One region of the Streptomyces deccanensis genome, then DNA from elsewhere that is predicted to be linked to it. Evidence: riboswitches for the same ligand, from Rfam matches in the RefSeq annotation. Region 1 holds a riboswitch; each other region holds the start of a gene.
What was found. Region 1 has a riboswitch for cyclic di-AMP ahead of L3078_RS33615 (M23 family metallopeptidase). Riboswitches for the same ligand answer to the same signal wherever they lie in the genome.
Positions count from the first base shown of each region.

Region 1 (7,418 bases):
CCTGCGCGTGGTGCTCTCCGAGGACCACCTGACCCCGGTCGCCGCGGTGTGCCTCTGGTACGACGTCGGTTCGCGCCACGAGGTCGAGGGCCGTACGGGCCTCGCCCACCTCTTCGAGCACCTGATGTTCCAGGGCTCGGGCCAGGTCAAGGACAACGGCCACTTCGAGCTGGTCCAGGGCGCGGGCGGTTCGCTCAACGGCACCACCAGCTGGGAGCGCACCAACTACTTCGAGACCATGCCCACCCACCAGCTGGAGCTCGCGCTGTGGCTGGAGGCCGACCGCATGGGCAGCCTGCTGCTCGCGCTCGACCAGAAGAACCTGGACAACCAGCGGGCCGTCGTCAAGAACGAGCGCCGCCAGCGGTACGACAACGTGCCCTACGGCACCGCCTTCGAGAAGATCTTCCGCCTGGCCTACCCGGTGGGCCACCCCTACCGGCACACGCCGATCGGCTCGATGGACGACCTGGAGGCGGCCAGCCTGGAGGACGCCCAGCAGTTCTTCAGGACGTACTACGCGCCCAACAACGCCGTCCTGTCGATCGTCGGCGACATCGACCCGGAGCAGACCCTCGCCTGGGTCGAGAAGTACTTCGGCTCCATCCCCTCCTACGACGGCAAGCCCGCGCCCCGCGACGGCGCGCTGCCCGACATCATGGGCGCGCAAATGCGCGAGGTCGTCGAGGAGAACGTGCCCGCCCGCGCGTTGATGGCCGCCTACCGGCTGCCGGAGGACGGCACGCGCGCGTGCGACGCTGCCGACCTGGCGCTGACCATCCTCGGCGGCGGCGAGTCCTCGCGCCTCTACAACCGGCTCGTGCGCCGCGACCGTACGGCCGTGACGGCGGGCTTCGGCCTGCTGCGGCTGGCCGGCGCGCCCTCCATGGCGTGGCTGGACGTGAAGACCTCCGGCGACGTCGAGGTCCCCGTCATCGAGGCCGCCGTCGACGAGGAACTCGCCCGGTTCGCCGCCGAGGGCCCCACGGCCGAGGAGATGGAGCGCGCCCAGGCCCAGTTGGAGCGCGAGTGGCTGGACCGGCTCGGCACGGTCGCGGGCCGCGCCGACGAACTGTGCCGGTACGCGGTCCTGTTCGGCGACCCCAAGCTCGCCCTGACGGCCGTCGACCGGGTCCTGGAGGTGACGGCCGAGGAGGTCCAGGAGATCGCCAAGGCCCGCCTGAGGCCCGACAACCGCGCGGTGCTCGTCTACGAGCCCGTCGCCGGCGAGGAGGATGCCGAAGAGGGCGCCGAAGACGAGACCGCCGCGGCCGAGGCCGCCGGAACCACCGACGAGACCGAGGAGTCGGCGAAGTGACCGAGCTCGCGACCATGGAATTCCACCCGCAGCCCCAGGCCGGCGAGGCCAGGCCCTGGGCGTTCCCGGCGCCCGAGCGCGGCACTCTGGACAACGGCATGACCGTGCTGCGCTGCCACCGCCCCGGCCAGCAGGTCGTCGCCGTCGAAGTGCTCCTCGACGCGCCCCTGGACGCCGAGCCCGCCGGCATCGAGGGCGTCGCCACCATCATGACCAGGGCCTTCTCCGAGGGCACCGACAAGCACACGGCCGAGGAGTTCGCCGCCGAGCTGGAGCGGTGCGGCGCCACCCTCGACTCGCACGCCGACCACCCCGGCGTACGCCTGTCCCTCGAAGTGCCCGTCTCGCGGCTGGAGAAGGCCCTCGGCCTGCTCGCCGACGCCCTGCGGGCCCCCGCGTTCGACGACGGCGAGATCGAGCGACTGGTGGCCAACCGGCTCGACGAGATCCCGCACGAGACCGCCAACCCGGGCCGCCGGGCCGCCAAGGAGCTCTCCAAGCAGCTGTTCCCGGCCACCTCCCGGATGTCACGGCCCCGCCAGGGCACCGAGGAGACCGTCGAGGGCATCGACTCCGCGGCCGTACGCGCCTTCTACGAGCGCCACGTCCGCCCCGCGACGGCCACCGCCGTGGTCGTGGGCGACCTCACGGGGGTCGACCTCGACACGCTGCTCGGCGACACCCTGGGCGCCTGGACCGGCTCACCGGCCGCCCCGCGGCCCGTGCCGTCGGTGACCGCCGACGACACCGGGCGCGTGATCATCGTGGACCGTCCCGGTTCCGTGCAGACCCAGTTGCTCATCGGCCGCGTGGGCGCCGACCGGCACGACCGTGTGTGGCCGGCCCAGGTGCTCGGCACCTACTGCCTCGGCGGCACCCTCACCTCCCGTCTGGACCGCGTCCTGCGCGAGGAGAAGGGCTACACCTACGGCGTGCGGGCGTTCGGCCAGGTGCTGCGGGCCGCGCCCGACGGTTCGGGCGTCGCGATGCTCGCCATCAGCGGCTCCGTCGACACCCCCAACACCGGGCCGGCGCTGGACGATCTGTGGACGGTGCTGCGCACCCTCGCCGCCGAGGGCCTGACCGACGCCGAGCGCGACGTCGCCGTGCAGAACCTGGTCGGGGTCGCCCCGCTCAAGTTCGAGACGGCCGCGGCCGTGGCGAGCACGCTGGCCGACCAGGTCGAGCAGTACCTGCCGGACGACTACCAGTCGACGCTGTACCGCCAACTCGCCGCCACCGGCACCGTGGAGGCCACCGCGGCGGCCGTGAGCGCCTTCCCGGTGGACCGTCTCGTGACCGTCCTCGTCGGGGACGCCGCGCAGATCGAGGAGCCCGTCAGGGCCCTCGGAATCGGCGAAGTCACCGTCGTCCCGGCCGAGTAGGGGAACGACCGTACGGACGCGTGTCAGTGGGGCCCTGGTGACGGAAGAGTCACCAGGGCCCATGTTTGTCCGTATTGATGGCGGAGGTTGTGTGTCTGACCTGTGGCGTAGTTAACAAATCCTGTGATCCGTTTGTTATTTCGAAGACGGCCCACTTAGCGTCAGTCCGGCTGTTCGTCAGAAGTTCGCCGCACCCGCGGCACCGGACAGTCATCGCCGAGTCCCCATGGCGCGAGCCAGGGGAGCCGGGGACCCACCGAAGTCCCTGGGGTGAATCGGGTGCCCTTCGCGAGCGACGCGAAACGAGGGGTAGCCGTAGGAGACCTTCCTGCTCCGAACCCGTCAGCTAACCCGGTAGGCGAGAAGGAAGGAAAGGATCAGCCACTTCATGGCGTTCACCCGCGCCCCCGGCAAGCACCGCCGTCCCGGCCGTGTGCAGCGCACGACCACGAGGAACGTGGGCGTAGCCGCTCTCACCACCACCGGTGTCTTCGGCACCCTCGCCGGCCCCGCGCTCGCCGCGGAGGAGCCCGCCGTCGAGCAGACCGGCCTGAACCAGATCATCACCCTCGGCGACACGGTCGCCGACCAGGTCGACGCCCAGGCCGTGGCCCAGCAGCAGGCCGCCGAGGTTGCCGCCGTCAAGAAGAAGGCGCAGGAGGAGGCCAGGAAGGCCGCCGCCGAGAAGGCCGAGCAGGAACGTGCCGCCGCCAAGGAGCGCGAGGAGATCAAGGCCCGTGCCGCCCGCGCGGCCGAGCGCGAGCGCCTCAACGCCTACGTCGCCCCCATCAGCGGCTCCTACATCTCCACCGGCTACAAGGCCGGCGGCGCCGTCTGGTCCTCCGGCAGCCACACCGGTGTCGACTTCCACGCCGCGTCCGGCACGGCCGTCCACGCGGTCGGCTCCGGCACGGTCGTCGAGGCGGGCTGGGGCGGTGCCTACGGCAACAACATCGTCATCAAGATGAACGACGGCACGTACACCCAGTACGGCCACCTGTCGTCCATCGGCGTCTCCGTCGGCCAGACGGTCACCCCCGGCCAGCAGATAGGCCTCTCCGGCGCCACCGGCAACGTCACCGGCGCGCATCTGCACTTCGAGGCCCGGACGACGGCCGAGTACGGCTCGGACATCGACCCCGCCGCGTACCTGCGCTCGCACGGCGTGAACGTCTGACGCGCACCCACGCTTCCAGGAGGCCCCGGCTCACCGAGCCGGGGCTTTCCTCGTTCTACGAACCACTTGTGACGTACCTCCTGTCCAAAAAATATCCCTGGATTCCGGTCCGCCATCGGAAATTCCGCTCCGCTGCAATAGAGTCGCTGGAACACACGTCAATCATCGACGTTTCACGGGGATTAAGGCGGAGGTCGGTCATGCGTATTCCGGCGCACTCGGTATGCACGGCGATCCGTGATGACATCGTCGCGGGTGTCTACGAGCGCGGCAGCCGGCTCACCGAGGAACTGCTCGCCCGCCGCTACGGCGTCAGCCGGGTGCCCGTGCGCGAGGCGCTGCGCACGCTGGAGGCCGAGGGCTTCGTGGTGACGCGCCGGCACGCGGGCGCGTGCGTCGCCGAGCCGACCGAGCAGGAGGCCGCCGACCTGCTGGAGATGCGCATGCTGCTGGAGCCCCTGGGCGCCGCCCGCGCCGCACAGCGCCGTACGGAGGCGCACCTCAAGGTGTTGCGGGGTCTGGTCAGGCTGGGCCAGGAGCGGGCCAGGAGGGGCAACAGCGAGGATCTGCGCTCCCTGGGCGGCTGGTTCCACGAGACGCTCGCACAGGCCTCCGGCAGCCCCGCCCTGACCTCGACACTCGCCCAGCTGCGGCACAAGATCGCCTGGATGTACGCGGTCGAGGCGCCGTCCGACCCCATGGAGTCCTGGGCGGAGCACGGCGGCATCGTGGACGCGGTCGCGCGCGGCGACAGCGACCGCGCTCGGACGATCACGTCCCTGCACACCGAGCGGGCCACGGCCGCGCACCGGCTCCGCTTTCCGCCCGGGCCCGGCGGGACCGAGCGCCCCGAGCGTGTGAGGACTTCGCAACACCCCGTAAACATGCCGAGCCTGCGGCATTAACACGGGCGCCGTATACAAAGAGGGAAGAATTCCGAGGGGCATTTTTCCTGCTGCCCGCAGAACGGAAACCGGATGTAAATGAGAAGGGCCCGCCCGATAAATCGGACGAGCCCTTCGGTTGTGCGCGGGGCGGCTTTTTCAGGCCTTTCCGCTGCGGTTACCCGGTCACTCAGACCGTCTCGGGGAGTTCCTCGAGCCCCTCGGCGACGAGCTTCGCCAAACGGTCCAGCGCGACGTCCGCGCCTTCGGCGTCGGAGGCGAGCACGATCTCCTCGCCGCCCTGGGCACCGAGGCCCAGGACCGCGAGCATGGAGGCCGCGTTGACGGGGTTCCCGTCGGCCTTGGCGATCGTCACGGGGATACCGGAGGCCGTGGTGGCCCGGACGAAGATGGATGCGGGTCGGGCGTGGAGGCCCTCGGCCCAGCCGACGTTGACGCGGCGCTCAGCCATGTGATGCTGCCCTTCAGGTGTCTCGGGTGCTGCAGAGAGGTCTAGACCGGGTTGTCTAGACCAGTTTCCCATATGGGGCGACCGACCGGAACGGGCCCACGGCCTGACCACGAACCGGCTGTCGCACTTCTGTTGTTCTTCTGTCGTGCCTCCCCAGACTGCCCCGCGCCGTTGTCGGACGCGAGCCGTACTCTGGGGCCCATGCAGACCTCGTCGGACCGGCACGAGTACCCCGCCCACTGGGAGGCCGACGTGGTGCTGCGCGACGGCGGCACCGCACGCATCAGGCCCATCACCGTTGATGACGCCGAGCGTCTCGTCAGCTTCTACGAGCAGGTCTCGGACGAGTCGAAGTACTACCGCTTCTTCGCGCCGTACCCTCGCCTGTCCGCCAAGGACGTCCACCGCTTCACGCACCACGACTTCGTGGACCGGGTGGGGCTCGCCGCCACCGTCGGCGGCGAGTTCATCGCCACCGTACGCTACGACCGCATCGGCGCCGACGGAATGCCCGCGTCCGCCCCCGCCGACGAGGCCGAGGTCGCCTTCCTCGTACAGGACGCCCACCAGGGCCGCGGCGTCGCCTCCGCACTGCTCGAACACATCGCCGCCGTGGCCCGCGAGCGCGGCATCAGACGCTTCGCCGCCGAGGTGCTGCCGGCCAACAGCAAGATGATCAAGGTGTTCACCGACGCCGGGTACCAGCAGCAGCGCAGCTTCGAGGACGGCGTCGTCCGGCTGGAGTTCGACCTCGAACCGACCGACCGCTCCCTCGCCGTCCAGCGCGCCCGGGAGCAGCGCGCGGAGGCCCGGTCAGTCCAGCGGCTGCTCGCCCCGGGCTCGGTCGCGGTCGTCGGAGCCGGGCGCACACCGGGCGGAGTGGGTCGCAGCGTGCTCGCCAACCTCCGGGGCGCGGGCTTCACCGGGCGGCTGTACGCGGTGAACAAGGCGCTCGGGCAGGACGAGAAGGAACTCGACGGGGTGCCCGCGCGCCGGTCCGTCACCGACATCGAGGGACCCGTCGACCTCGCGGTGATCGCCGTCCCCGCCGCCCACGTCCCCGAGGTCGTCGCCGAGTGCGGGGAACACGGCGTGCAGGGCCTCGTGGTCGTCTCCGCCGGATACGCCGAGAGCGGGCCCGACGGCCGCGAACGCCAGCGCGAACTGGTGCGCCAGGCCCGCACGTACGGCATGCGCATCATCGGGCCGAACGCCTTCGGCATCATCAACACCGCCCCCGACGTACGGCTCAACGCCTCGCTCGCCCCCGAGACTCCGCGTTCCGGGCGCATCGGTCTCTTCGCCCAGTCCGGCGCCATCGGGATCGCCCTGCTCTCCCGGCTGCACCGGCGCGGGGGAGGGGTCACCGGCGTCACGGGCGTCTCCACGTTCGTCTCGTCCGGCAACCGCGCGGACGTCTCCGGCAACGACGTCCTCCAGTACTGGTACGAGGACCCGGACACCGATGTCGTCCTGATGTACCTGGAGTCCATCGGCAACCCGCGCAAGTTCACCCGCCTCGCCCGGCGCACGGCGCTGGTCAAGCCGCTCGTGGTGGTGCAGGGGGCGCGCCATGGCTCCGCGCCCCTGGGGCACGCGGTGCGCGCCACCCGGCTGCCGCACACCACCGTCTCCGCGCTGCTGCGGCAGGCCGGGGTGATCCGGGTCGAGACGATCACGGAACTGGTCGACGCGGGGCTGTTGCTGGCCCGGCAGCCTCTGCCGGCGGGGCCGCGGGTGGCGATCCTGGGGAACTCCGAGTCGCTCGGGATGCTCACGTACGACGCGTGTCTCTCCGAGGGGCTGCGACCGCTGCCGCCGCAGGATCTGTCGACGGGGGCCTCGGCGCGGGACTTCCACACGGCGTTGTCGCGGGCCCTCGCCGACGACTCGTGCGACGCGGTGGTGGTGACGGCCATACCCGCGCTGGGCGAGACGTCGCCGGGGGACGCGGCCCTGGCGGAGGCGCTGATGTCGGCCGCCGCCGCGAACCCGTCGAAGCCGGTGCTGGTCGTCCACGTCGAACTGGGCGGCCTGGCGGAGGCGCTGTCGGCCGCGACGAGCACGGCACCGAGGGGCGCGGAGACGGCTGCCGACGCCGACCCGCACCACCCGGCGGAACACACGGCCACGGCGGGGGAGGCCACGGGCCCGAGCGTGCCCGCCTCAGGCGTCCGGGGCC
Region 1 is NZ_CP092431.1:7,598,772-7,606,189, forward strand. It holds gene L3078_RS33605 (M16 family metallopeptidase) at 1-1,318, shown strand, start outside; gene L3078_RS33610 (M16 family metallopeptidase) at 1,315-2,703, shown strand; cyclic di-AMP (ydaO/yuaA leader) riboswitch at 2,908-3,078, shown strand; gene L3078_RS33615 (M23 family metallopeptidase) at 3,092-3,880, shown strand; gene L3078_RS33620 (GntR family transcriptional regulator) at 4,081-4,785, shown strand; gene L3078_RS33625 (HPr family phosphocarrier protein) at 4,955-5,236, opposite strand; gene L3078_RS33630 (bifunctional acetate--CoA ligase family protein/GNAT family N-acetyltransferase) at 5,438-7,418, shown strand, end outside.

Region 2 (7,418 bases), 1.2 Mb from region 1:
CCAGGACGAACACCTGTCGACGGACGGCGAGTTCGAGACCGACGGCACGGACCGCGCGGTGCTCCTCGACGGCGAGGAGGAGGTCACCACGTCGGCCACCCGCAGCGCGGGCCCCGGCCGGGCGGCCACCCGCGCGGCATCGCGGTCGCGCCGGAAGGCTCCGGCCAAACGTTCCGCCCTGCTGACCGTGGCCGTTCCGTCGGCCTGTGTCATGGGAGTCGCCGGGATCGCGGCCGCCTCGGTCGGTGCCACGTCGGACGACACGGAGACGACGGCGTCGATCAAGTCGGACGCCACCGCGGTGAAACCGTCCACCGCCAACAACCAGCTCGACACCCAGCTGGAGAGCCTCTCCGCCGAGGCCGACGACTTCGCCGACCGGGCCAGCCGGACGCAGGAGCGCATCGACCTCAAGGCCCAGCAGGAGCTGGAGCAGAAGAAGGCCGCCGCCGAGGCGGCCCGCAAGGAGCGACTGCGGCCGAAGTTCGCGCTGCCGGTCGCCAAGCACGGGCTCAGCGCGTACTACGGACAGTCCGGCGTCAACTGGATGTCCCTGCACACCGGCATCGACTTCCCCGTCTCGTACGGCACTCCGGTGATGGCCGCGACCGACGGCACCGTGCGCACCCAGTGGAACAGCGCCTACGGCAACATGGTCATCGTGACCGCCAAGGACGGCACCGAGACCTGGTACTGCCACCTCTCCACGTACAAGGTCGCCTCGGGTACGACGGTCAAGGCCGGCGACACCATCGCCTACTCGGGCAACTCGGGCAACTCGACCGGCCCGCACCTGCACTTCGAGGTCCACCCGGCGGGCGGCTCCGCCATCGACCCGCTCCCGTGGCTGCGCAGCCACGGACTGGACCCGACGTAACAGTCACCTCTCGCGGGCGCCCCTGGCGGGCGAGCGCAACATCCAGACACGAGAACCGGGCCCCTGCCGAGCAGGGGCCCGCGTCGTGTGCGCGGCGCGAGGCCGACCGCTACAGCTTCTCCACCGGCGCGTACCGCAGCAGCAGGCGCTTCGGCTTGGTGTCGCCGAAGTCGATCGTCGCCTCCGCGTTCGCTCCGGAGCCCCCGACGCCGACGACCGTGCCGAGGCCGAACTGGTCGTGGGTGACACGGTCGCCCACGGCGAGGGAGACCACCGGCTTCTCGTCGCCGCGGCGGGTCGCGAAGCCGGACGCGCCGCGGGCCGAGGAACGGGAGCGGGAGGACGACAGCGACGCCGCGATGCCGGCCGCCGGCCCCGAGGACACCGGCGCGGAGGCGCCTGTGCGCTTCCACTGCAGATGGGAGGCCGGGATCTCCTCCAGGAATCGGGACGGCGGGTTGTACGAGGGCTGCCCCCAGGCGCTGCGCAGCGTCGAACGAGTGAGGTAGAGCCGTTCGCGTGCGCGGGTGATGCCGACGTACGCGAGGCGGCGCTCCTCCTCCAGCTCCTTGGTCTGGCCGAGGGCGCGCATGTGCGGGAAGACGCCGTCCTCCATGCCGGTGAGGAAGACCACCGGGAACTCCAGGCCCTTCGCGGTGTGGAGGGTCATGAGCGTGATCACGCCCGAGCCGTCCTCCTCCTCGTCGGGGATCTGGTCGGAGTCGGCGACCAGCGCCACCCGCTCCAGGAAGTCGGAGAGCCCGGCGGAGGTCGTACCCGCCGCCTCGGCCTCGCCCTCTCCGGCCCCGGCCTCCTGCTCGAACTCCAGGGCGACCGCGGCGAGTTCCTGGAGGTTTTCGATGCGCGTCTCGTCCTGGGGGTCGGTGGAGGCCTGCAACTCGGCCAGATAGCCGGTGCGTTCGAGGACGGCTTCCAGGACGGTGGCCGGTCCGGCGCCGGACTCGACGACGGTTCGCAGGTCCTCCATCAGCGTGTTGAACCGCTTGACCGCGTTGGTCGACCGGGCCGCCATGCCGTACGCCTCGTCCACCCGCTTCAGCGCCTGCGGGAAGCTGATCTTCTCGCGCTGGGACAGGGCGTCGATCATCGCCTCGGCGCGGTCGCCGATGCCGCGCTTGGGCACGTTGAGGATGCGGCGCAGCGGGACGGAGTCCTCCGGGTTGGCCAGGACCCGCAGATACGCGAGGACGTCCCTGACCTCCTTGCGCTCGTAGAAGCGGACGCCGCCGACGACCTTGTAGGGCAGGCCGACGCGGATGAACACCTCTTCGAAGACTCGGGACTGGGCGTTCGTCCGGTAGAAGACGGCGACGTCGCCGGCCTTCGCGTCGCCCGCGTCCGTCAGGCGGTCTATCTCGTCGGCGACGAACTGGGCCTCGTCGTGCTCGGTGTCGGCGACATAGCCGGTGATCTGGGCGCCCGCGCCGGCGTTGGTCCACAGGTTCTTCGGGCGGCGGGACTCGTTGCGCTCGATGACCGCGTTGGCCGCGCTCAGGATGGTCTGCGTGGAGCGGTAGTTCTGCTCCAGCAGGATCGTGGTCGCGTTCGGGTAGTCCTCCTCGAACTGGAGGATGTTGCGGATGGTCGCTCCGCGGAAGGCGTAGATCGACTGGTCCGCGTCACCCACGACGCAGAGCTCGGCCGGGGGGACGTCCCACTCGTTGGGCGGGACGTCGACCGGGTGCTCGGAGGTGCCGACCAGCTCTCTGACCAGGGCGTACTGGGCGTGGTTGGTGTCCTGGTACTCATCGACGAGGACATGGCGGAAGCGACGGCGGTAGTGCTCGGCGACGTCCGGGAAGGCGCGCAGCAGATTGACCGTCGTCATGATCAGGTCGTCGAAGTCCAGTGCGTTCGCCTCGCGGAGGCGGGACTGGTAGAGCGCGTAGGCCTGGGCGAGGGTCTTCTCGAAGCCGTCGGCGGCCTGGGCGGCGAAGTCCTCCTCGTCGATCAGCTCGTTCTTCAGGTTCGAGATCTTGGCGCTGAAGGACTTGGGCGGGAAGCGCTTCGGGTCGAGGTCCAGATCACGGCAGACGAGCGCCATCAGCCGCTTGCTGTCGGCGGCGTCGTAGATCGAGAAGGAGGACGTGAAGCCGAGCTTCTTCGACTCGCGCCGCAGGATCCGGACGCACGCGCTGTGGAAGGTCATGACCCACATCGCGTTGGCGCGCGGGCCGACGAGCTGCTCGACGCGCTCCTTCATCTCACCGGCGGCCTTGTTGGTGAAGGTGATCGCGAGGATCTGGCCCGGGTGGACGTGCCGCTCGCCGAGCAGGTGGGCGATGCGGTGGGTGAGCACCCGGGTCTTGCCGGAGCCGGCGCCGGCGACGATGAGCAGGGGGGATCCGGCGTGCACCACGGCCGCGCGCTGGTTCTCGTTCAGCCCGTCCAGGAGGGCCGCCGCGTCGATGGCCGGGCGGGGGGCGCCGCCTCTGTAGTACTCGTCCCGGTCCGGTGGCACGTCGAACTTCCCGCCGAACAGATCGTCCGGAAGCGACTCCGGTACGTGATCGTCCTCGGGCGGCGGCGGGGGCTCCTCCACGTGGCCGCGGGGGGCCTGGAGGTCCGCCAGGAAGCTGTCGTCAAAGAGGCTGCTCATCGCTCTCCGAGTCTAGGCGCCCCCACTGACAGCGAGAGGCCGCCCCGGGAAGTCCACACCCACCACTCACCGCGTCCACCTCACGACGGTGAGCGATCGAGCGTACCGCCTGTCGCGTGGAAGAGGCTAAGGTCACGAAAACGTATCGGGCATATCGAACATCAACCTTCACACGGGCCACACGAGTTGGCTAGCTTCTTCTTTAGGCCGTACGACACAACCGGCGAACGTCGCCGGGCCGCACGGCCTCCGCCGAGTCCGGTACGCCTCTCCCGGCGCCGGAGCCGGGGACCCACCGACCTCTGGGGTGAATCGACCCGACCGCCGCTCGCGGCAAGGGTCGTAGGGCAAACCTTCCGAAGCTTGCGCCCGAACCCGACAGCTAACTCGGTAGGCGGACAACGGAAGGAGACGCCGCACCATGGCGCCGCACCGCAAGCCGCGTCCGACCGGCCGGACGCGCGCGGGCATACGCACCCCCGCTCTCGCCACGGCCGCCCTGACCTCCGTGGCCCTGCTCTCCCAGACGGCCACCGCCGCGCCCTCCGCCGACGACAGGCCGAGCCTGGAGGAGGTCGAGAAGAAGGTCGACGACCTCTACCGCCAGGCCGGGTCGGCGACCGAGAACTACAACGCGGCCAAGGAGCGGACGACCAAGCAGAAGAAGAAGGTCGACACCCTCCTCGACGACGTCGCCAAGCGCACGGAGAAGCTCAACGAGGCGCGGGAGGAGCTGGGTTCGTTCGCGGCGGCCCAGTACCGCACCGGCGCGGCCACTCCCGACCAGGCCTCGCTGCTCCTGGCGGACAACCCGCAGGACTACTTCGACCAGAACCAGCTGATGGACCGGTTGACGGACCGTCAGAAGGTTGCCGTCGACGCGTACGTCACCGAGCAGGCCGACGCGGCGGAGCAGCGCCGGGAGGCGAGCGACAGCCTCGAGAAGCTCACCGAGTCACAGAACGCCCTCAAGACCAGCAAGGCCAAGGTCCAGGCGAAGCTCGCCGAGGCCCGCGAACTGCTCTCCACCCTCACAGCCCAGGAGAAGGCCCGGCTCGCCGCGATCGAACAGCGCGAGCAGGAGGAGGCCGACCGCAAGGCGGAGGAGCTCGCGCGACAGCAGGCGGCGCAGGCGAGCCAGGAGACCCCGGCCGCCCAGGAGACCCAGGAGCCCCAGGCAGGGACCGCCGGCGGCACGGAGACGTCGCCGGGCACCACCGGGACCACCGCCCCGGTCGAGGACTCCACCTACGCGGCGAAGGCCACCAAGGCCCTGGCCTTCGCCCGGGCGCAGATCGGCAAGCCGTACGTCTGGGGCGCCACCGGACCCGGCTCCTACGACTGCTCCGGCCTCACCCAGGCCGCCTGGAAGGCCGCGGGCGTCGACCTGCCGCGCACCACCTACGACCAGGTCGAGGCGGGCACCACCGTCCCCCTCGCCGACGCCAAGCCGGGTGACCTCGTCTTCTTCTACGACAACATCGGCCACGTCGGCCTCTACATCGGCAACGGCATGATGATCCACGCCCCCAAGCCGGGCACGTACGTCCGCGAGGAGTCGGTCTTCTACGACGGCGAGTCCTCGATCCACAGCGTGGTACGACCGGCGTGACACCCGGCCGGGCCCGTCCGACGGGCTCGGCGCAGGGGCTCGCCTCAGGTCCAGAGCACCGCGATGAAGACGTTCACGGTGGTCAGCGCGCCGACCAGGGCGAAGAGCGGCTTCTCCACCGTCTCCTCGTCGCGCTTCACGTAGACCAGGCCGAGGATCACGATCAGCAGGGCGAGCTTGATGCCGATCTTGATGTTGTTGACGGGCTGGTCGTCGGCCTGGTTGAGGCCGACGAGGAGGACGCCGGTGACGAGCATGGTGAGCGCGCCGTGCAGCATGGCGGGGACGAAACGGGCCGCGCCCTGCCCCATGGCCTTCAGCTGGGTGAGGAAACCGCCCAGGAGGGAGGCGATGCCGATGATGTGCAGGCCGACGACGATGTGGATGAGAACGTCCATGCGCGGAGCCTAATGAGGGGTCCGAAGCCGGTCCGGCACCGGGGGCGGGGGCGGGGGGCGGCGGGGGTGAACGCTGCGGGGACCAGCGAGCGTCACCCCTCGATGATCTTGCATATATGCGCTCCATAGCACCGTCCCTCCCCCACCCGGTCCGAAATCGCCGCATCGGTCATCGCACAGCGTGAAGTCGGCGGCTCCAGGCCAGGATCTCGGTCACATACGGTCACCTCGTTATCGGTGCGCGCCACTTCCGTACAACGCGTTACCGAGCCATCACAGCCAGGTTTAGCGTCCTCCCTCAGGTGACCGGCTCCCCACCGCCGCCCGGGCCAGGGGCGGCAGTCGGCCACCACCGCCGAGAAAGGTCCGGCGGCGTCCCGCTCCCCCTGTGCGGGCCGCCGCCGGACGCGTAACCGCTCCCCCCAGGCGGTCCGTACGGACAGACGATGTTCGTACTGCGGACGGCGGTCGTACGGAGAGGACGTGGACTCCACGTGGCAGCGCACCGCAAGCCCAGACAGCGCTCGATCGGCGGCCACACGGCCCGCACGGCCGCGACGATCGCCCTCGCTGGCGCGGCGACCGCGACCGGTTTCGACGGCACCGGGCACGCCGATCCCCAGCTCACACCTGAGCAGGTGAAGGCGAAGGTGGCGAAGCTGTACCAAGAGGCCGAGGTCGCCACGGAGAAGTACAACGGCGCGAAGGAGAAGGCCGACAAGGCGCAGGAGAACCTGGAAGAGCTGCGCGATCAGGCCGCCCGCCGCACCGAACGGCTCAACTCGGCCCGGGACGAACTCGGTTCGGTGGCCGCGGCGCAGTACCGGGACGGCGGCATCGCCCCCTCCTGGCAGCTCGCCCTCTCCGCCGATCCCGACCAGTACCTGGAGGGCGCGGCCCTCGCCGAGCGCGTCGGCAGCCGCCACTCGGCGGACGTGGCGAGCGTGCGGAAGCAACTGCTGGAGATCGAACGGCTGCGCGGCGCCGCCCGCGTCGAACTGGGCACGCTCAAGACCCGCCAGACGGAACTGAAGCGGCACAAGAAGACCGTCACCTCCAAACTGACCGACGCCCGGCAGCTGCTCGGCCGACTCACCACCGAGGACCGCACCCGCCTCGACGCCCGGACCGGCGGCACAGGGCACGCCTCGCGCTCCTCCACCGGGGCCCAGCGCAACCTCTCCGGCCCGGTCTCACCCGTCTCCGCCCCGGCCGACGCCCCCAACTCCCGCGCCGCCGCGGCCGTCTCCTACGCCTACTCCAAGATCGGCAGCCCGTACGTCTGGGGCGCCACCGGCCCCAACGCCTTCGACTGCTCCGGCCTCACCCTGGCCGCCTACCGCGCCGCCGGCGTCTCCCTCCCCCGCACCACCTACTCCCAGATCAACGCCGGCCCCCGCGTCGCCCGCTCCGAACTCCGCCCCGGCGACCTCGTCTTCTTCTACTCCGGCATCAGCCACGTGGGCATCTACATCGGCAACGGCCAGATGATCCACGCCCCCAACCCCTCGGCCCCGGTACGCGTGGCACCTCTGGACGAGATGCCCTACGTGGGGGCGACCCGGGTGGCCTGAGCCGGGCCCCGAGGCCTGATGGCCCGAGCGCGGCGGCTGAGGCGGCTGAGAGCTTTCGGTCGTGCGCATGCGCCGCCGTACGGCGGTGACGGCGGCCGGCGCGGCGGCACCAACCGTGCCGGGAGGCACGCCGGGCTTCCGGACCCGCCCGGCGGCCCCGGCCGCCCCGGCTCCCCCCGGCCCACCCGCGCTCGCCCACACCACCGGCAGCCGCCCGACCGGCAGAGCGGCCCCGGAGCCTCCGGCCCTCACACCAGGCGGCGTGCCGTCGCCCACCTCGTCAGCTCATGACGGTTGGAGAGCTGCAGCTTCCGCAGAACGGCGGAGACGTGGGACT
Region 2 is NZ_CP092431.1:6,408,604-6,416,021, reverse strand. It holds gene L3078_RS28665 (M23 family metallopeptidase) at 1-877, shown strand, start outside; gene pcrA (DNA helicase PcrA) at 987-3,497, opposite strand; cyclic di-AMP (ydaO/yuaA leader) riboswitch at 3,752-3,909, shown strand; gene L3078_RS28655 (C40 family peptidase) at 3,919-5,109, shown strand; gene L3078_RS28650 (hypothetical protein) at 5,154-5,507, opposite strand; gene L3078_RS28645 (C40 family peptidase) at 6,002-7,081, shown strand; gene L3078_RS28640 (LuxR C-terminal-related transcriptional regulator) at 7,330-7,418, opposite strand, start outside.
Region 2: linked by a shared signal. The riboswitch ahead of L3078_RS28655 (C40 family peptidase) and the one ahead of L3078_RS33615 (M23 family metallopeptidase) in region 1 are both predicted to bind cyclic di-AMP.

Region 3 (7,418 bases), 2.7 Mb from region 1:
ATCCTCGTACTCCGGGAGCACCACCACCTCGGCGCCCTCCGCCGACAGCAGTGCGTTGCCCGCGGCCGCGTTCTCGACGAACGTGTCCGGTTCGCGCCAGGCCGTGACGACGCGGCGGACGCCCGCGTCGAGGACGAGCCGGGCGCAGGGCGCGGGCCGGGAGGCGCGGCGGGCGCACGGTTCGAGGCTGCTGTAGACCGTGGCGGTGGCCAGGCGCGGGTCCGCGGGGTCGAGCTTGGCGAGGGCGGCCTCCTCGGCGTGGACCACGGGGTCGTCACCCTCGCGGGAGTGGCCGCGGGCCAGTTCCGTACCGTCCGCCGCGACCACGACCGCCCCCACGCTGAACGCGGTCCGCGAGGGCGGGCACGCGGCGGCCAGGGTGCAGGCGAGGTCGAGCCAGTGCCGGTCGGCGGGGGAGGCGGCCGGGCCGGTGCCGGGGACGGTGGGGGCGTAGCGGATGAGGACGACGTCGCCGACCGGCCGGGTCTCCAGCAGCCGCAGCCGGCTCTTCGGCCCTCCGGGGTAGGTACCCGTCCCGAACAGTCGCGGCGCGTCCGCCTCGCCCACGAAGAGCGGTGCGACAGCCAGCTGCACCTCGTCCGCGAGGCCCTGCTGGAGGAGCTGGGTGTGGACCCGGCCGCCGCCCTCCACCATGAGGCGGCGGACACCGCGTACGTCCCCGAGGTGGTCGAGGACGGCCGTCCACTCCAGCTCCGGGCCGACGGAGACGACGGCCACCCCGTTCGGTCCGGTCGGCAGGCCCAGCCCCCGCAGCCGCTCCGCGCCCTTGTCGGTCGTGTACACGACCTTCTCGCCGCCGGTGTGCCAGAACTGGGCCGCGGGGTCGAGTTCGCCGGACGCGCTGACCGTGACCTTCAGCGGGTACTCCGGGAGCCCGGCGGCGACCCGGGCCGCGCGTCGCTCGGGGGAGTTGACCAGCAGCCGGGGGTTGTCGGTGCGCAGGGTGCCGGCGCCGATCAGGATGGCGTCGCTGGCCGCGCGCACCTCGTCGACCCGGTCGAAGTCGGCCGGGCCGGAGAGCAGCAGCCGCTCGGGCCCCGTGTCGTCCAGGAAGCCGTCGAGGGAGACGGCGGCGGACAGCAGGACGTAGGGCTGGGGCATGGACGCGCTCCCTTGGTTCAAGTTTTAAACAATAACTACACTGTACGTATGACCCGCTGGCTCACCCCCGACGAACAGCGTGCCTGGCGTGCCTACGTGGCCGCGAGTTCCCTCCTGGAGGACGCGCTCGATCGGCAGCTCCAGCAGGAGGCCGGCCTGCCGCACCTCTACTACTCCGTGCTCTCCGCCCTCTCCGAAGCGCCCGAGCGCCGGATGCGGATGACCGAGCTCGCCGAGCGTCTGAAGATCACGCGCAGCCGGTTGACGTACGTCGTGACCAGGCTGGAGAAGGACGGCGTGGTCCGGCGCGAGGAGTGCCAGTGGGACAAGCGCGGCAGTGTCGCCGTGCTCACGGACGAGGGCATGGCCCTGCTGGAGCGCACGGCGCCGGGGCATGTGGAGACGGTTCGCCGGGCCGTCTTCGACCATCTCAGTCCCGAGCAGATCGGCCAGTTCGAGGAGATCTGCGCGGCCATCGCGACGGCGATCCAGGGCGGGGACCCCCGCACGACCCCCGCCTCGGACGACCTCCCGTGGCGCCGCCGCGCGTGTACGTCGACCCAGCAGGACGAGCGCGACCACGTGTGACGGACGAGCGGGACCGGGTGTGACGGACGAGCGGGGCCGTGCGGGACGGACGGCGGAACCCTGCGGGACGGACCGGATCGCGCGTGACGGGAATGTGACGTATCCCCAATGCGGTTGCTTGAAATTTGAAGCACGGGTTAGAGTCGCTGCGAGCGCTGTGCTTCAAAACTGAAGCACAGCGACACCCCGCACCAGGACCGGAGAACCCGCATGCCCGACTTTCCCGCTGCCACCCCGCGTGCCCGCGTCCGGGTACCGCTGCGTTTCCAGGACGGCTACGGCGTCGACGCCGAGATGGTCACCTTCCACGACCTCGTCGACGGCCGGGAGCACCTGGCGATCGTCCTCGGCGACCCCGCCCCCGGCACGGCCCCGCTGGTGCGACTGCACTCCGAGTGCCTGACCGGCGACGTGTTCGGCTCGGCCCGCTGCGACTGCGGCCCGCAGCTGCGCGAGGCGGTGGAGCGGATCGCCGACCGGGGTGGCGTCCTCCTCTACCTCCGCCAGGAGGGCCGGGGCATCGGCCTCTACAACAAGCTCGACGCGTACGCCCTCCAGGACCAGGGCCTCGACACCTACGAGGCGAACGCGGCGCTCGGCCTGCCGGAGGACGCCCGGGACTACACGGCGGCGGCCCAGATGCTGGGCGCCCTCGGCATCGACGAGCTCGACCTGCTCTCCAACAACCCCGACAAGGCCCAGCAGCTGCGCGACCTCGGCGTGCGCGTGCGCGACCGCGTCCCCACGGGCGTCTTCACCACCGCCCACAACGTCCGCTACCTCCGCGCGAAGGTCCTCCAGACCCAGCACACCCTCCCCCTGCACGAGCTGACGGGCGCGACGGGCCTGACGGGCCTCTCAGCGGGCTGAACCCCCACCTGGACCCCCATTCAGGCCCCCACCCGCACTCCACCCGAACCCCCACCCGCACCCCTCCGTCATCCGGTTCCCTAGCCCACTCGGCCCCGCCGACTAGCCCCGCCGCCCACCCCCGGAAACCCTGTATCCGTGGGGCAGCGAGAGGGCGCGGAGGTCATGCGGGAGCCGGGTGGGCGGCGGTTCTCGTACGCCCGTACGCTCGCCCGCCTCCTTCCCTTGCTGCTGCTCGCCGTCGGCCTCTTCTACGACCACTTCACCCCGCGCGAGTTCACCGCGGTCCCCTTCTTCACCGCCGCGCCCTTGGTGACGGCCCCGCTCTTCACGCTGTTCGGCACGGTGGTCGTCGGCGTCGCGTCGGTGGCCGGCATCACCGCCGTACGCCTCCACTACGACGACGCGGGCCATGTGGACGCGCTCACCGAGATCGCCACGGTGGCCACCGTCGCCGTGCTGGCCGTCCTCATCAACCGCCTCGTGCGCCGCAGCGACGCCCGGCTCGCCACCGCCCGGGAGATCGCCGAGGCGGCGCAGCGGGCCGTACTGCCCGTGCCGCAGGAGCGGATCGGCGGGCTGGAGATCGCCGCGCGGTACGAGGCCGCGCAGGCCGGGGCGTCGATCGGCGGCGATCTGTACGCGGTGCAGGACTCGCCCCACGGCGTACGGCTGATCGTGGGTGACGTACGCGGCAAGGGGCTCGGGGCGGTGTCGGCGGTGGCGGTGCTGATCGGGGCGTTCCGGGAGGCGGCCGAACAGGAGGCGACGCTCGAAGCGGTGGCGCAGCGGCTGGAACGGGCGCTGGCCAGGGAGGGGACGCGGCGGGAGGCCGCGCGCCGGGACGCGGCGGTGGAGCACGAGGGGTTCGTGACGGCGGTGCTCGCGGAGTTCCCGCACGGCGCGGGCCGCGCCCGGATCGTCAACCGGGGCCACCCCTCGCCCCTGCTGCTGCTCGCCGACGGCACGCTGTGCACCCTGGACGCCCAGCGGCCCGCGCTGCCCCTCGGCATGGACGACCTGGGCACCTGGCCCGACCGCGCGGAGGAGACCGGGTTCCCGGCCGGAGCCACGCTGCTCTTCTACACCGACGGCCTCTCCGAGGCGCGGGACGCGCACGGGGTCTTCTACGACCCGGCCGCGCGCCTCTCCGGCCGTACCTTCACCGCCCCGCGCGCCCTGCTGACGACTCTCGCGGAGGAGGTGCGCCGGCACACGGGTGACCGCACCACGGACGACATGGCGCTCCTGGCGGTCCGCCGCCCCTGAGACGCCGACGTCATCGCGGGCGGACGGTCGATGTCACCGAACGTGTCCGTCTCACCGTCCTCCGTATAAGAACTGACGCCGTATCAGCCCGACTGTTACTCGCCGGTCAAGGTCAACTCGCCCGTTTTCACCCCCTCATGACCCGTAAAGTCCAGCGCGAAAGCCGGAACGATCATTCAGAACAGCTTGGAATGGAGTACTCGCGTCTATTAACGTTCGATAACGCAGCGCGGTCGTCCCAGCCGTCACAAGAGACGGCTCCGTGCTCACGCGTCGAATCCCGCAAGGGAACCGGGGAACCACCACCCTGGGGTGAATCGCACGGAAACCGCCGTGGCAGTACGCACGACCGGTTTACGCGCGTAGGAGACCTTCCTGCTCCGAACCCGTCAGCTAACCCGGTAGGCGAGAAGGAAGGAAGGAGTACGCCTACGTGGCGTCGAACCGGTCCGCGACCGAAGCCCCGTTCGTGCCGACCCAACGCGACGGCGAGAGCCAGACGTTCGGCTACGGCAGCTACAACAGCGACAACGAGGGCCCCTGGCAGGAGTGGAACCCCAGCGAGGACACCCTGCGTCCCGTTCGCGGCCGGCACCGCGTCGCCAAGAAGAGCGGCGTACTCGCCCGTAACGGACTTGCCCGTAGCTCCACGGTGCTCGGCGTCGGTGTCATAGCCGCCGTCAGCGGTGCCGGGATGGCCAGCGCGCAGTCCGGCAAGGCCCCGGTCTCCATATCGCTGCCCGACATGCCGAACGTCGGCTCGGTCTTCGAGGACGAGGCCGACGAGCCGGAGCCCGAGGCCTCCAAGACCCCGCTCAGCAGCGCCGGTCTGACCGCCGCCGAGACCGAACAGGGCACCGCGGACGCCGGCGAGGCGCTGCGCGCCCGCATCATGGCGCAGGCCGAGTCCCAGCAGGACGCCTTCGACAAGGCCGCCGCCGAGGCCGCGCAGACCGCCGCCGCGGACAAGGCCGCCGAGCAGGCCGCCCAGGAGAAGAGGGAAGCCGAGGCCAAGGAGGCCGCCGCCAAGAAGAAGGCGGAGCAGGAGGCCGCGGAGAAGAAGGAAGCCGAGCGTCTCGCCGCCCTGGCCAAGCAGTTCACGCTTCCCACCTCCTCGTACACCCTCACCTCCAGCTTCGGTCAGGCCGGCCCGTACTGGTCCTCCGGCTACCACACGGGCCTCGACTTCGCGGCCCCCACCGGCACCCTGATCAAGGCCGTCGGCAGCGGCACCATCACGCAGGCCGGCTACGAGGGCTCCTACGGCTACAAGACCGTCCTCACCCTCGATGACGGCACCGAGATCTGGTACGCCCACCAGTCCTCCATCGGCGTCAGCGTCGGCCAGAAGGTCACCACCGGCGACGTCATCGGCCGCGTCGGTGCCACCGGCAACGTCACGGGCGCCCACCTCCACATGGAGGTCCACCCCGGCGGCTCCAGCAGCGGCATCGACCCGGCGGCCTGGCTCCGCAGCAAGGGCCTGACCCCGTAGCCCGCCGCCACCCCGCACAGCACAGCGACGCCGCGTAGGCCCCCGGGCCCACGCGGCGTTCGTCCTGCCTCGGCACGGATGGGGAATGCGGGCGTCCGGTCCACTGGTTGACGTCGGACATGACTTCTCTTCGCAGGCTCGGCACGTCCGACATCGAGGTCTTCCCGCTCGCCCTCGGCGGCAACGTCTTCGGCTGGACGGCGGACGAGGCACAGTCCTTCGCCGTCCTCGACACCTACACGGCGGCCGGCGGCAACTTCATCGACACGGCCGACTCGTACTCGTCCTGGGTCGAGGGCAACGAGGGCGGCGAGTCCGAGCGGATCATCGGGAACTGGATCAGGTCCCGGGGCAACCGCGACGACGTGGTCATCGCGACCAAGGTGAGCCAGCACCCCCAGTACCAGGGCCTGACGGCGGCCAACATCAAGGCCGCCGCCGACGCGTCCCTGGCCCGCCTCGGCACGGACCACATCGACCTCTACTACACCCACTTCGACAAGCCCGAGGTCCCCGTCGAGGAGATCGTCACCGCCCTCGACGACCTGGTGAAGGCCGGCAAGGTCCGCGCGACGGCCGCCTCCAACATCAGCCCCGAACGCCTGAAGGCCTCCCTGGACTTCGCGGCCGCCGAGGGCCTGGCGCGCTACGTGGCGCTCCAGCCCCACTACAACCTGGTCTCCCGGGACACCTACGAGGGCCCGCTCCAGGCCGTCGCCGCCGAAGCCGGCCTCTCCGCCGTCCCGTACTTCGCCCTCGCCAAGGGCTTCCTCACGGGCAAGTACCGCCCCGGCACGACGGTCGACAGCCCCCGGGCCGCGGGCGCCGGCGCCTACCTCGACACCCCGGCCGGCCCCCGTGTCCTCGCCGCCCTCGACGACATCGCCGAGGCCCGCGGCGCCGCCCACGCCACCGTCGCCCTCGCCTGGCTGGCAGCCCAGCCGACCGTCGCGGCCCCGATCGCCTCAGCCCGCTCCCTGGACCAACTCCCCGCCCTCCTGGCCGTCGCCGACCTCACCCTCACCCCCGAGGAACTGACTCGCCTGACCGAGGCGTCGGCGTAGACCCGCACGAACCAGCACGGGGCGCGGAGCGAGCGACCACACAGCGCCCCGACGCTCGCCCGCCCGCCGACCGACGGAAGGGGCCGTGCCGGTGCGGTACGCCCGTCGCATACAGCGGCCCAGAGAAGTCCCGCCGATCCACCCCCGGGCCGTAGGGCACCAAGCGACGGGCGTGCCGCACCGGCGCGGCCCCGCCCCCGACAGGCGCAGCGCTAGTACCGATAGGGGTTGTGCGCGGGATACGACGGCACCCCGTAGGTCACGGGCTGCAAGTACGCCGCCCCGAACGCCCCAGACCCGTACCCATTCCCGTACCCGTACCCGGGCCCGCCCCCGTAGCCGTACTTCGCCCCGACCTCGCGCCCCGCATACGCCATGGCCGGCCGAGCCAGCTCCCGCCTGCGCCACAGCTCGAACAGCAACTCCCGCTCCCGCAGCGCGAAGTCACCCCCGGCCCGCCCCCGCAACCCCCGGTACCGGTGGAAGGCCAGCTTCGTCGCGTACACCTCGTACTCCGCGATCGACCGGGCCCCCGCCTTCCCGAAGTGGTGCGCCGCGTACTCCCGGGCCACCCGCCGCCCCCGCATCGACCCCAGGACATACGGCTCGACCGGCGTCAGCCACCCCGCCGCCGCATACGCCGGCAACCCCTCCCGCACGGTCCGCAACTCCCGCTGCCGAGCCCAGATCACCCACCACGTCAGCAACCCGAACGCCGGCACCATGAACGCCGCGTACACCGCGAAGAACCCGTACTCCCCGAACGTCGCCGACCCGTTCCAGACCGAGTGCATCCCCATGGCGAGCAGCAACCCGCCCATGGGCACCAGCACCCGCCGCCCCCGCTGCCACTCCGCGGAGAACGCCGCCACCCCGAACCCGATCCCCGTCAGCACGGTGAACAGGGGATGCGCGAACGGCGACATGATCACCCGTACGAAGAACGTGGCCGCGGTGACCGACGCGAGGCCGCTCCCGCCGCTGAGCTGGTCCGTCCCGAAGGCGGTCCC
Region 3 is NZ_CP092431.1:4,865,760-4,873,177, reverse strand. It holds gene L3078_RS21710 (dihydrofolate reductase family protein) at 1-1,122, opposite strand, end outside; gene L3078_RS21705 (MarR family winged helix-turn-helix transcriptional regulator) at 1,171-1,710, shown strand; gene L3078_RS21700 (GTP cyclohydrolase II) at 1,921-2,580, shown strand; gene L3078_RS21695 (PP2C family protein-serine/threonine phosphatase) at 2,746-3,849, shown strand; cyclic di-AMP (ydaO/yuaA leader) riboswitch at 4,111-4,272, shown strand; gene L3078_RS21690 (M23 family metallopeptidase) at 4,283-5,344, shown strand; gene L3078_RS21685 (aldo/keto reductase) at 5,464-6,408, shown strand; gene L3078_RS21680 (PrsW family intramembrane metalloprotease) at 6,621-7,418, opposite strand, start outside.
Region 3: linked by a shared signal. The riboswitch ahead of L3078_RS21690 (M23 family metallopeptidase) and the one ahead of L3078_RS33615 (M23 family metallopeptidase) in region 1 are both predicted to bind cyclic di-AMP.